DNA from 2 places in the Streptomyces anatolicus genome. Region 2 is predicted to be linked to the other one. Evidence: predicted binding sites of a transcription regulator. Region 2 holds the regulator's gene; the other holds the start of a gene.
What was found. Region 2 encodes HrcA, which represses chaperone genes, less so after heat shock. Its sites were predicted from a motif close to TTNGCACTCNGNNNNNCNGAGTGCNAA; they were not measured.

Region 1: groL (chaperonin GroEL) is a predicted target of HrcA. The motif match lies at 3,863-3,889, and genes of this name have one in related genera.

The regions. Positions count from the first base shown of each region.
Region 1 covers NZ_WMBF01000288.1:538-7,749, forward strand. The annotation lists gene GKQ77_RS22360 (esterase/lipase family protein) at 1-864, shown strand, start outside; gene GKQ77_RS22365 (hypothetical protein) at 1,036-1,968, shown strand; gene groL (chaperonin GroEL) at 2,109-3,734, opposite strand; gene GKQ77_RS22375 (cold-shock protein) at 4,043-4,246, opposite strand; gene GKQ77_RS22380 (ubiquitin-like small modifier protein 1) at 4,678-4,953, opposite strand; gene thrC (threonine synthase) at 5,095-6,390, opposite strand; SAM riboswitch class I at 6,408-6,536, opposite strand; partial or broken gene GKQ77_RS22390 (glucosyl-3-phosphoglycerate synthase) at 6,691-7,212, shown strand, end outside.
Region 2 covers NZ_WMBF01000361.1:347-6,285, forward strand. The annotation lists partial or broken gene GKQ77_RS24760 (DUF3097 domain-containing protein) at 1-476, opposite strand, end outside; gene GKQ77_RS24765 (MBL fold metallo-hydrolase) at 512-1,255, opposite strand; gene hrcA (heat-inducible transcriptional repressor HrcA) at 1,431-2,447, shown strand; gene dnaJ (molecular chaperone DnaJ) at 2,448-3,587, shown strand; gene GKQ77_RS24780 (nitronate monooxygenase) at 3,762-4,844, shown strand; gene GKQ77_RS24785 (16S rRNA (uracil(1498)-N(3))-methyltransferase) at 4,841-5,593, shown strand; partial or broken gene GKQ77_RS24790 (hypothetical protein) at 5,678-5,939, shown strand, end outside.

The DNA.
Region 1 (7,212 bases), on a different contig from region 2:
ATCGCGCGGCGCGTCGGCGACCACCCGCTGACCGTCGGCGGCTTCAGCATGGGCGGCCTCGTCACCCGGTACGCGCTCGCCGAGATGGAACACGACGGCGGCCCGGACAACGACCACCAGACGGCCCTGTACTTCTCCTACGACAGTCCGCACCGCGGCGCCTGGATCCCCCTCGCCCTCCAGTCGTTCGCGCACTACATCCGGCGGCTCAACGCGGCGTTCTCCGACCAGATGAACAGCCCCGCCGCCCGCCAGCTGCTGTGGCAGCACATCTCCGAGTGGGACGACAGCCCCGAGACCGACAAGGAGCGCGGCACGTTCCTCGCCGAACTCGAACGGGTCGGCGGCTGGCCCCAGCGGCCGAAGAAGATCGGTGTGGCCAACGGCGTACGCATCGGGCAGAGCAACGGCGTGCGCCCCGGCGAGCGGGCCTTCCACGGCAAGGGCCTCGCCATCACCGGCACCCACCTGCACACCCAGTCCGCGGGCGAGGACCAACTCGTCGCCCAGCTCAGGGTCGTGACCCTGCGCAAGCCCCGCATCCACACCTCGGGAATCCCCGAGATGGACGGCGCCCCGGGCGGCACCCTGGAGGGCTTCGGCATCCTCGCCGACGAACTGAACAAGATCCCCGCGCTCATCGGCCTCGGCTCCGAGGCCGACCTCCGCGCCCACTGCTTCGTGCCCACGGTCAGCGCGATCGCCCTGCGCGACATCGACACCCAGGAGAAGCTGTACGACCCGATCACCGCGTCCGAGGACGCCCTGAGCGAACTGGACGAGTTCCGCTGCGCCTCGAAGAACGAGGGCCACACCCTGGTCACCGAGGAACTCTGCGCCTGGATCATGGACCGGCTGCCGTAGCCGGAGAAGGGTGTAGCTCTCTTCCGGGACGGCCCCGATGGTTTGGGCTGGGAGATCGTGGTTGTGGGTGATGGCGGCGTGGGGCGGGCCGTCCACCGGCTAGCATCGCCGAGTTCGTGCCACCCACCGGCCCGGGCATCGCGGCACGGCGTACAGGGGAGCTGACACGGCATGAGAACGAAGAGCGCAGCGGCGTGGGCGGTAGCGGTGCTGATGCTCGGCGCAGCCGTCGGCGGCTGCGCCGAGCAATCGGACAAGGGACCGTCCGGAAGCGGCGCGAAGCACACGAAGTCCCACCGCGAACCGGAGGACAAGCCTGATTCACGGGTCGTCGAGGACGACGACGACCACACCGTCCTCGAACTGTCCGACGGCCGGCAGGTGTCCCTCCGCTTCACTCGCCGCGGCCTGGAGGCACAGCATCGCGACGCCTCTGACGACGCCTGGTCCGCCCGGAAGACGGTCTATGAGACCGGCACCAAACCGTGCGGCGGCATCAGGGCAAAGGCGTACCGGGACACCGTGTGGCTCGCGGCCGGCTTCGGCGTGTACTGCAGGGACGGCGAAGAACCGCAAGAGGTGATCGCGGCCGTCGCCACCGGGGACCTCTCCTCCTGGACCACCGACCCGACCAAAAACAACATGGTCTGGCCGAAGGCCCGCATCCGCGACAGTGGCGCCCGAGTGGACTTCGTCGATCGCAGCTTCTGGGGAACCAACACGCTGACCTGGCGCAAAGGCTCCGGATTCGCCAGGATGGCCACGAAGTACAAGCCCATCCACCCCTGGTTCGTGGGCCGGTGGCGAGCCACGGACGGCAGCCAGCAGCTGACCATCCACCAGGTCGAGCCGGGCAGATGGGCACGCGTGGTCATCGAGTCCCGCACCGGCCCGCGATGCAAGGGCAGCGCCGTTGTCACCGGCACCCACCAGCACGACCTGTCCATGAGCAACTTCAAGCTCGATCAGGGCGTCAGGACCGTCAACTGCCCGCCGAAGGCAAACGAGTACGACTTCGACGTGAAGTCCTCGGACGGCCCGCTGCGCCTACGCAAGATCGGCAACCACCCGAAGACCGTCCTTACCTATGAGCGGGCGGGCTGACGTACGACTGCACCCACCGGAGAACGCCGGAGAACGCCGGAGAACGCCGGAGAAACGCCCGAGGGCGGCACCCCTTCCCGAGAATCCAGGGAAAGGGTGCCGCCCTCGGTACGTGAGGACAGTGATCAACCAGAGGTCGATCAGAAGTCCATGTCACCGCCCGGCATGCCGCCGCCGGCCGGGGCAGCGCCCGCCTTCTCCGGCTTGTCGGCGATGACGGCCTCGGTGGTGAGGAAGAGCGCGGCGATGGACGCGGCGTTCTGCAGAGCGGAGCGCGTGACCTTCGCCGGGTCGAGGATGCCCTCGGCGATCATGTCGACGTACTCACCCGTCGCGGCGTTCAGGCCGTGACCGATGGGCAGGTTGCGCACCTTCTCGACGATGACGCCACCCTCGAGGCCGGCGTTGACCGCGATCTGCTTCAGCGGGGCCTCCAGGGCCAGCTTCACAGCGGCGGCACCGGTGGCCTCGTCGCCCTCCAGCTCAAGCTTCTCGAAGACCGCGGAGGCCTGGATGAGAGCCACGCCACCACCGGCGACGATGCCCTCCTCGACGGCCGCCTTCGCGTTGCGAACGGCGTCCTCGATGCGGTGCTTGCGCTCCTTCAGCTCGACCTCGGTCGCGGCACCGGCCTTGATGACCGCAACACCGCCGGCGAGCTTCGCCAGGCGCTCCTGCAGCTTCTCGCGGTCGTAGTCGCTGTCCGAGTTCTCGATCTCGGCGCGGATCTGGTTGACGCGGCCCTGGACCTGGTCGCTGTCACCGGCACCGTCGACGATGGTCGTCTCGTCCTTGGTGATGACGACCTTGCGGGCGCGGCCGAGCAGGTCGAGACCGGCGTTCTCCAGCTTGAGGCCGACCTCCTCGGAGATGACGGTGCCACCGGTGAGGATGGCGATGTCGCCGAGCATGGCCTTGCGGCGGTCACCGAAGCCCGGGGCCTTGACGGCGACGGACTTGAAGGTGCCACGGATCTTGTTGACGACGAGCGTGGACAGCGCCTCGCCCTCGACGTCCTCCGCGATGATCAGCAGCGGCTTGCCCGACTGCATGACCTTCTCCAGCAGCGGAAGGAGGTCCTTCACGTTGGAGATCTTGGAGTTGACGATCAGGATGTACGGGTCGTCGAGCGACGCCTCCATACGCTCCATGTCGGTGGCGAAGTACGCCGAGATGTAGCCCTTGTCGAAGCGCATACCCTCGGTGAGCTCCAGCTCCAGACCGAAGGTCTGGGACTCCTCGACGGTGATGACGCCTTCCTTGCCGACCTTGTCCATCGCCTCGGCGATCAGCTCGCCGATCTGGGTGTCGGCGGCGGAGATGGAGGCCGTAGAAGCGATCTGCTCCTTGGTCTCGACATCCTTCGCCTGCTCAAGGAGGGCGCCGGAGACAGCCTCGACGGCCTTCTCGATGCCGCGCTTGAGGGCCATCGGGTTGGCACCGGCGGCCACGTTGCGAAGGCCCTCGCGGACGAGCGCCTGGGCGAGGACGGTGGCGGTGGTCGTACCGTCGCCGGCGACGTCGTCCGTCTTCTTGGCGACTTCCTTGACCAGCTCGGCGCCGATCTTCTCGTACGGGTCCTCGAGCTCGATCTCCTTGGCGATGGAAACACCATCGTTGGTGATCGTGGGGGCGCCCCACTTCTTCTCGAGGACGACGTTGCGACCCTTGGGGCCCAGGGTCACCTTGACGGCGTCGGCGAGCTGGTTCATGCCGCGCTCGAGGCCGCGCCGTGCCTCCTCGTCGAACGCGATGATCTTGGCCATGTGAAGTGGTCCTCCCGGACGGGGTGGAAACGCAAACGGACCGTGCTGGTGCCCGCGACGGACGGTCTGCGCACCGTGTGGTTCCTTGCCCCACGCGGTCTGCGGACCTCACCGACCCGATCCAAGTTCTGTCACTCTCACTCGTAGAGTGCTAAGCCCAATGATTAGCACTCGACCCCTGCGAGTGCAAGCGCCTCTCCTGGATCTCCGGGTCGTACCGGGGCGCGACCGGGCGCACACGAGGGGCCCGTACCCCCATGGGATACGAGCCCCTCGCGATGCTTGCTTCGGTGGTCGATCGCGCCGAGCTAGACGGCGAGCTTGACCATGTCAGCCTGCGGACCCTTCTGGCCCTGCGAGATCTCGAACTCGACTCGCTGACCTTCTTCAAGGGTGCGGTAGCCGTCCATCTGGATCGCGCTGTAGTGGACGAAAACATCCGCACCACCGTCGACCGCGATGAAGCCGTACCCCTTCTCCGCGTTGAACCACTTGACGGTGCCCTGAGCCATGCCTAACTCCCCTATTACTGGCCCTTGCACAGACCCGCACTTCGCGGACCCGGGTCAGACCTCACCCCCCACTGGTTGGGGGTGTGCGCCGGAACGCGTCGACCGCCGCTGAATGTATCTGCCCAACTGCCCTCTGCAACAGGTCAATCGGACGAGAATTATGGGCGCGTGCGATCGGCAATATGCGGAGAATTCGCCGGAATCCAGGGCAAGTCGGGCCGGGCAAATGCCATATGGGGCCCAAAAGGGCGGCTCGCTTTGGCTGCTTCTTGTCGGCTCCGGGCCGACTTCGTATATGCACTCGGCACAAACGTTGAAGCGCGTTTCCCAACTGTACCGCGCTCAACCAAGTTGAATTGCCCCCTCCGTTTGTCTCCCGGAGAGGGCAATTCGATTTACGCAGGGAAGTTGCGGAATTGGATCAGCGGAGATCAGCCGCCGGCGACCGCGGGAATGATCGAGACCCCGGCGCCGTCCGGAGTGGCCGTCTCGAGCCCCTGCTCGAAGCGGACGTCGTCGTCGTTCACGTACACGTTCACGAACCGCCGCAGCTTCCCCTGGTCGTCGAGGACGCGGGCGGCGATGCCGGTGTGCTTCTTCTCCAGATCGGCGATGACCTCACCGAGGGTGGCCCCTTCGGCGGCGACCTCGGCCTTGCCGCCGGTGTAGGTACGCAAAATGGTAGGAATCCGAACGTTGACACTCATGTGGTTCACCTCAGAAGTACGGGGATGGAGGGCGCCCCGTCAGGAGCGCGGGGATGAGTAGCGCCCCGCCAGGGGCGCGGGGAACTGCGCGAGGACGGACCACGACCCGCAGTCGGCCACGGTCACCAGGTGCTACGGCGATTAACCCGCAAGCCCAGCGGAGCGAAACGCCTCAAGGCTGGGCTTGATCGTCGCGGTCGCCTGAGACGTCTCGGCAACCGCGTCCAACGTCTTCAGGCCATCCCCCGTGTTCAACACCACCGTGGTGAGGGAGGGATCAATAAGCCCCGCCTCGACCAGCTTCTTCGTGACCCCCACCGTCACCCCGCCGGCGGTCTCCGCAAAGATCCCCTCACTCCGAGCGAGCAGCTTGATCGCATCGACGACCTGCTGATCGTCGACATCTTCCACGGCCCCACCGGTACGCCGAGCGATATCAAGCACGTACGGCCCATCCGCAGGATTACCAATCGCGAGCGACTTCGCGATGGTGTTCGGCTTCTGCGGACGCACCACGTCATGCCCCGCCTTGAACGCGGCCGACACCGGCGAACACCCCTCGGCCTGCGCGCCGAAGATCTTGTAGGGCTTATCGGCCACCAGGCCGAGCGCGATCAGCTCCTTCAGCCCCTTGTCGATCTTCGTGAGCTGCGACCCGGAGGCGATCGGGATGACGAGCTGATCCGGCAGCTCCCACCCGAGCTGCTCGCAGATCTCGTACGCGAGGGTCTTGGAACCCTCGCCGTAGTACGGCCGGAGGTTGACGTTGACGAAGCCCCAGCCCTCGCCCAGCGGGTCGCCGATCAGCTCGGAGCAGAAGCGGTTCACGTCGTCGTAGTTGCCCTCGATGCCGACGAGTTCACCGCCGTAGACCGCGGCCATGACGACCTTGCCCTGCTCCAGGTCGTGCGGGATGAACACGCAGGAGCGGAAACCGGCGCGGGCGGCGGCGGCGCCGACGGCGCCCGCGAGGTTGCCGGTGGAGGAGCAGGAGAGGGTGGTGAAGCCAAAGGCCCTCGCCGCTTCGAGCGCCTGTGCGACGACGCGGTCCTTGAACGAATGCGTGGGGTTCCCGGAGTCGTCCTTGACGAACAACTTGCCTTGTTGGATCCCGAGTTCGCGCGCGAGGTTGTCGGCCTTGACGAGCTTGGTCCAGCCGGGGTTGAGGTTCGGCTTGTCGGCCACGTCGGCGGGGACGGGCAGCAGCGGGGCGTAGCGCCAGATGTTGGCGGGGCCGGCCTCGATCCGCTTGCGGAGGGCTTCGGGGTCGCCGAGGGGCAGGTCGTACGCGACTTCGAGGGGGCCGAAACACTCGGCGCAGGCGAAGATCGGGCCGAGGGGGAACTTGGTGCCGCATTCCCGGCAGGAGAGACCCGAGGCGGGACCGAGGTCAACGGTCGACGCGGGGGTTTCGGTGGCGACAGTCTGCACAGCCATGGAGGCGAGGCCCTTTCTCCTCATCTTCCTCGCGACGCATCTCGCCGCGAGACGGAATTGGCACCTTCCCCACCGTGACCTCGCGGTCGGCGGGAGGGTTGCCGGGGCTTCAACGGGCCGTATCCCTCTGCCCCTCTGGATGAGCGGTATTCGATTGTGGGTTTCAGTTGTGGATCTCACGCGGCGGCGACCCCGACATGCGATGGTCACCGGCGTTGTTCAAGACTGTAACCGAACCCTTGGACCCTTGAGATAGTCGTCCGAACCGCGAGATGGATCACATACGGGAGGACCCCGACCGTGCTGGAAGAGGTCGAGCAGTGGCTGAGCAGGCGTTCCTGGTCGGCCGCCGACCGCCCCCTTGACCGGCTCGCCGCCGCCAAGCGGGCGTCCGGCGCGTCGGTGAGCGTCGTGCTGCCCGCGCTCGACGAGCAGGAGACGGTCGGCGCGATCGTCGCCGAGATACGCCGCGAGCTGGTCGAGAGGACCCCGCTCGTCGACGAGCTGGTGGTGATCGACTCCGGTTCGTCGGACCGGACGGCGCAGGTGGCGCGGGAGGCGGGCGCCAAGGTCGTGCACCGGGACGAGATCCTGCCGCGGATCGCGCCGCTGCCCGGCAAGGGCGAGGTGCTGTGGCGCTCGCTGCTCGTGACGAGCGGTGACATCGTCGCGTTCGTCGACGCGGACTTGAGGGAGTTCTCGGCGGACTTCGTCTCGGGGATAGTGGGCCCGCTCCTGACCGACCCGGACGTGGCGTTCGTGAAGGCGATGTACGACCGCCCGCTCGGCGAGGCCTCCGGGCAGGGCGGCCGGGTCACCGAG
Region 2 (5,939 bases):
TCCGCGACGATCGCGGGCAGATCGTCGATGCCCTCCAGGTACTCGACGACCACGCCCTCGATCCGCAGGTCGTCGCCCCACACCCGCTCCACCAGCTCCGCGTCGTGCCGCCCCTCCACATAGATGCGCCCCGCCCGGGCGACCCTGGCCCGCGCCCCGGGGACGGCCACCGAACCGGACGCGGTACGGGACGGACGACGTACGGGAGAAGCCCCCGCCGCCGAGGCCGGGCGGACTAGAGTGACCGCCTTGCCCTCCAGGAGAAACCCCCCGGGCTCCATCGGGAAGACGCGGTGCTTGCCGAAGCGGTCCTCCAGCGTCACCGTCGGCCCCTGCGCCGTCTTCTCGCAGCGGATCACCGCCCCGCAGAAACCGGTGCCCAGCTCCTCCACCACGAGGCCGGCGTCCGCCGCCACCTCCGGCACGGGCTTCGGCTTCTTCCAGGGCGGCGTGAGATCGGCGGAGTACTGGCGCATTTTGCCGACGATAGGAAGAAGCCGCGGGCCGCCCGTTACGACACGCCGAAACGGGCCGCCAGTGTGGCCCGCTGCGCACGGACAAAAGCCGCATCCACTACCGCACCGTGCCCCGGCACATACCGCGCGTCCTGACCGCCCAGCTCCAGGAGCCGGTCCAGCGCCGCCGGCCACCGCGCGGGCACCGCGTCCGCGCCCGCCTGCGGTTCGCCCGACTCCTCGACCAGGTCCCCGCAGAAGACGATCTCCGGTCCCTCCTCGCCGCCCGGCACCAGGACCACCAGGTCGTGGCCCGAGTGGCCGGGCCCTACGTTCGCGAGCAGCACCTGCACACCGCCGCCGAGGTCGAGCGTCCACTCGCCGGACACCAGGTGGCGCGGGTGCACGAGGAGGTCCGCCGCCTCCGCCGCGGCCTCCGGGGCCACCCCGTGCCGCACCGCGTCCGCCCGCAGCTCCTCGGCGCCCCTGGCGAACACCGTGTCGATGCCCACCGCGCCGTACACCTCCACGCCCGCGAAGGCCGCGGCCCCGAGCACATGGTCGAAGTGCGGGTGCGTCAACGCGAGATGCGTCACGCGGCGGCCCCCGCCGACGATCTCCCTGGCCCGCGTCCGCAGCACCGCGCCCTCCGCCAGACCCGACCCCGCGTCGATCATCAGCGCCGCCCCCTCGCCGACGACGAGCCCCGCCGTGCAGTCCCACCCCGGCAGGCGGCACCGCCCCACCCGCGGCGACAGCCGCTCCCATCCCGCCGCTTCCCATGCCGGCTCCACATCCATACGGTGACGCTAGCCCCTGCGGCACCTGACGACCTCTCGGCAGACCGAGCAGGATCCGGCCTTGCCGCGCCCGTACCCGACGGCCGTACACTGAGCCTTTGACAGGCTGGCACTCACCCGCGTTGAGTGCCAGGCAGGGGATCACCGCGACGGATGACGGCTGGAGGTGTGCGCGATGCTCAGTGAACGCAGGCTCGAAGTGCTGCGCGCCATCGTCCACGACTATGTCGGGACGGAGGAGCCGGTCGGCTCCAAGGCGCTCACCGAGCGGCACAGTCTCGGCGTCTCCCCGGCGACCGTGCGCAACGACATGGCGGCGCTGGAGGAGGAAGGGTTCATCGCCCAGCCCCACACCAGCGCGGGCCGCATCCCGACCGACAAGGGGTACCGCCTCTTCGTCGACAAGCTCGCGGGCGTCAAGCCGATGACCACGCCCGAGCGGCGGGCCATCCAGAACTTCCTCGACGGCGCCGTCGACCTCGACGACGTCGTGGGGCGGACGGTGCGGCTGCTCGCGCAGCTGACGCGGCAGGTCGCCGTGGTGCAGTACCCCTCGCTCACGCGCTCGACCGTGCGCCACGTGGAGCTGCTCTCGCTCGCTCCGGCGCGCCTGATGCTCGTACTGATCACCGATACGGGCCGGGTCGAGCAGCGCATGATCGACTGTCCGGCCCCCTTCGGCGAGACCTCGCTCGCCGATCTGCGGGCGCGCCTCAACAGCAGGGTCGCGGGCCACCGCTTCGCGGATGTGCCGCAGCTGGTGCAGGACCTGCCCGAGGCCTTCGAGACCGAGGACCGCGGCACGGTCGCGACGGTCCTCTCCACCCTCCTCGAAACTCTTGTCGAGGAGACCGAGGAGCGGCTGATGATCGGCGGAACCGCCAATCTCACCCGCTTCGGACATGACTTTCCCCTCACCATCCGTCCCGTGCTCGAAGCGCTGGAGGAGCAGGTCGTGCTCCTCAAGTTGCTGGGCGAGGCGACGGATTCGGGCATGACCGTACGGATCGGTCATGAGAACGCCCATGAGGGCCTCAGCTCCACCTCCGTGGTCTCGGTCGGCTACGGTTCGGGCAGCGAGGCAGTCGCGAAACTAGGCGTGGTCGGACCGACCCGCATGGACTATCCGGGAACGATGGGAGCAGTACGCGCAGTGGCACGTTACGTCGGACAGATCCTGGCGGAGTCGTAAGTGGCCACGGACTACTACGCCGTACTCGGCGTGCGCCGCGACGCTTCCCAGGACGAGATCAAGAAGGCCTTCCGGAGGCTGGCGCGTGAGCTTCACCCGGATGTGAATCCGGACCCGAAGACTCAGGAGCGCTTCAAGGAGATCAACGCCGCGTACGAGGTGTTGTCGGACCCGCAGAAGAAGCAGGTCTACGACCTCGGCGGCGACCCCCTGTCCCAGGCGGGCGGCGGCGGAGGCGCGGGCGGCTTCGGCGCCGGTGGCTTCGGCAACTTCTCCGACATCATGGACGCGTTCTTCGGGACGGCGTCGCAGCGCGGGCCGCGCTCGCGTACGCGCCGTGGCCAGGACGCCATGATCCGGCTGGAGATCGACCTCGACGAGGCCGCCTTCGGGACCACCAAGGACATCCAGGTCGACACCGCCGTGGTGTGTACGACCTGTAGCGGTGAGGGTGCCGCGCCGGGGACCTCGGCGCAGACGTGTGACATGTGCCGCGGTCGCGGTGAGGTGTCGCAGGTCACGCGGTCCTTCCTCGGCCAGGTCATGACCTCGCGGCCGTGCCCGCAGTGCCAGGGGTTCGGCACGGTCGTGCCGACGCCCTGTCCGGAGTGTGCCGGTGACGGCCGGATCCGTTCGCGGCGCACGCTGACCGTGAAGATCCCGGCCGGTGTCGACAACGGCACGCGGATCCAGCTCGCGGGCGAGGGCGAGGTCGGGCCCGGTGGCGGGCCCGCCGGTGACCTCTACGTCGAGATCCACGAGCTGCCGCACGACGTCTTCCAGCGCCGTGGGGACGACCTGCACTGCACGGTCACCATTCCGATGACGGCGGCGGCGCTCGGCACGAAGGTGCCGTTGAAGACGCTCGACGGCATGGAGGAGGTCGACATCCGGCCCGGCACGCAGTCCGGGCAGTCGATCCCGCTGCACGGGCGCGGCATCACGCATCTGCGGGGTGGCGGGCGAGGTGACCTCATCGTGCACGTCGAGGTCCTCACGCCCTCGAAGCTTGATGCCGAGCAGGAGCGGGTTTTGCGGGAGCTTGCGCAGCTGCGGGGTGAGGAGCGGCCTACGGGGCAGTTTCAGCCGGGGCAGCAGGGGCTTTTCTCTCGCCTCAAAGATGCGTTCAACGGGCGGTAGCGCCTAGAGCGGGTTCCTTCTGTGCCCCCGGGCGGGTCTTCCGTGCCGGGGGCGGCCTGTTTTTGTGTGCGGGTTGAGGTTTGGTTGCTCGCGCAGTTCCCCGCGCCCCTTACGGGGCGCTCGGCCCTTAGGGCGCGATTCGGTTGGGTGAGTGGGGCGTGGGACTATGCGGGTATGTCCTCCGCACTGACCGAGCTCTGCCGTTATCCGATCGTGCAGGCCCCCATGGCGGGCGGTGCCTCCTGTCCGCAGTTGGCCGCGGCCGTTTCCGAGGCCGGTGGGATGGGGTTCCTCGCCGCCGGGTACAAGACCGCCGACGGGATGTACCAGGAGGTCAAGCAGCTGCGCAGCCTGACCTCGCGGCCCTTCGGCGTCAATCTCTTCATGCCGCAGCCCGACACGGCGGACGCCGCCGCCGTCGACGTCTACCGCAGCCAGCTCGCCGGTGAGGCCACCTGGTACGAGACTTCGCTCGGCGACCCGGACAGCGGGCGCGACGACGGGTACGACGCCAAGCTGGCGATCCTGCTCGACGACCCGGTGCCGCTCGTCTCCTTCACCTTCGGCTGCCCGACCCGTGACGTCCTCGACTCCTTCGCGCGCGTCGGCACCCTCACCGTCGTCACCGTCACCACGCCCGAAGAGGCGCAGGCCGCCCAGTGGGCCGGCGCCGACGCCGTCTGCGTGCAGGGCGTCGAGGCGGGCGGCCACCAGGGCACCCACCGCGACAACCCCGAGGCCGACGGCGCCGGGATCGGACTGCTCTCCCTCCTCACGCAGATCCGCGAGACCGTCCAGGTCCCCCTCGTCGCGGCCGGCGGCCTGATGCACGGCGCGCAGATCGCCGCGGTGCTCGCGGCGGGCGCGGACGCCGCGCAGCTCGGCACGGCGTTCCTGGTCACCCCGGAGTCGGGCGCCAACGCCCTGCACAAGCAGGCCATGACCAATCCGATGTTCCTGCGCACCGAGCTGACCCGGGCCTTCTCCGGGCGGCCCGCGCGCGGCCTCGTCAACCGCTTCATGCGCGAGCACGGGCCGTACGCGCCCGCCGCCTACCCCGAGGTGCACCACCTCACCAGCGGCCTGCGCAAGGCCGCCGCGAAGGCCGGTGACGCGCAGGGCATGGCGCTCTGGGCGGGGCAGGGCCACCGGCTCGCCAGGGAGCTGCCCGCCGGGCAGCTCGTGGAGGTCCTCGCGGCCGAACTCGCCGAGGCGAAGGGCGTGTTGGCCTCCGAGGGGCAGGGCGGCGAGGCGTGACCGCCCCTGTTTTCGTCGTCGAGCACTTCGACGAGCACTTCGACGCGGGCGGCGCTGGACGTTACGTACTCGACGGGCCCGAAGGGCGCCACGCGGTCTCCGTGAAGCGGCTGCGCGCCGGTGAGGACGTCGTCCTGACCGACGGCGCCGGGCGGTGGGCGGAGTGCGTGGTCGTCGACACCGAGGGCAAGGACCGGCTCGTGGTGCGTGTGGACTCCGTGCGCGAGGAGCCCGAGCAGGAGCCCCGGATCACCGTCGTCCAGGCGCTGCCCAAGGGCGACCGGGGTGAACTGGCCGTCGAGACCATGACGGAGACCGGCGTCGACGCCGTCGTGCCGTGGACCGCCTCTCGGTGCATCACGCAGTGGAAGGGCGAGCGCGGCCTCAAGGCGCTCGCCAAGTGGCGGGCCACCGCGCGCGAGGCGGGCAAGCAGTCGCGCCGGGTGCGCTTCCCCGAGGTGGCCGACGCGGCCTCGACCAAGCAGGTCGCCGCCCTGCTCGCGGGCGCCGACTTCGCCGCCGTCCTGCACGAGGAGGGCAGCGAACCGCTGGCCACCGCCCCGCTCCCGTCGACCGGACACATCGTGCTGGTGGTCGGGCCCGAAGGGGGCGTCTCCCCGGACGAGTTGGCGGCGTTCGCCGAGGCCGGGGCGAAGCCCTACCGCCTCGGCCGCAGCGTGCTGCGCACCTCGACCGCGGGCACGGCCGCCACCGCGCTCCTCCTCGGCCGCACGGGCCGCTGGTCCTGACGCCCGCCGGGCGGCCGGGCGCCACCCGACAGATGGCCGCATGCGGTCTACCGCGCGGGCGTTCGGAGTGGCACTCTGCCGCCTATGGGGGCATTGAGACGGTTACAGCAGCGGAACGTGTGGCAGCGGCGCAAGCCGATCCTGTACGCCGTCGGGCTCGCCGGCGCCGCCACGCTCGGCGTCAGCGCGTGCGAGCCCGGAGGCGGTGACCTGAACACCTCGGCGGTCGCGCTCACCGTGGACGAGATGGGCACCAAGGCGCTGGAGCGGCAGCGCCTCGACGTGGCGTGGATCAGCTGTACGGCCCGCTACGAGGACCGCGTGACGCCCAAGAGCGGCTCTCCCA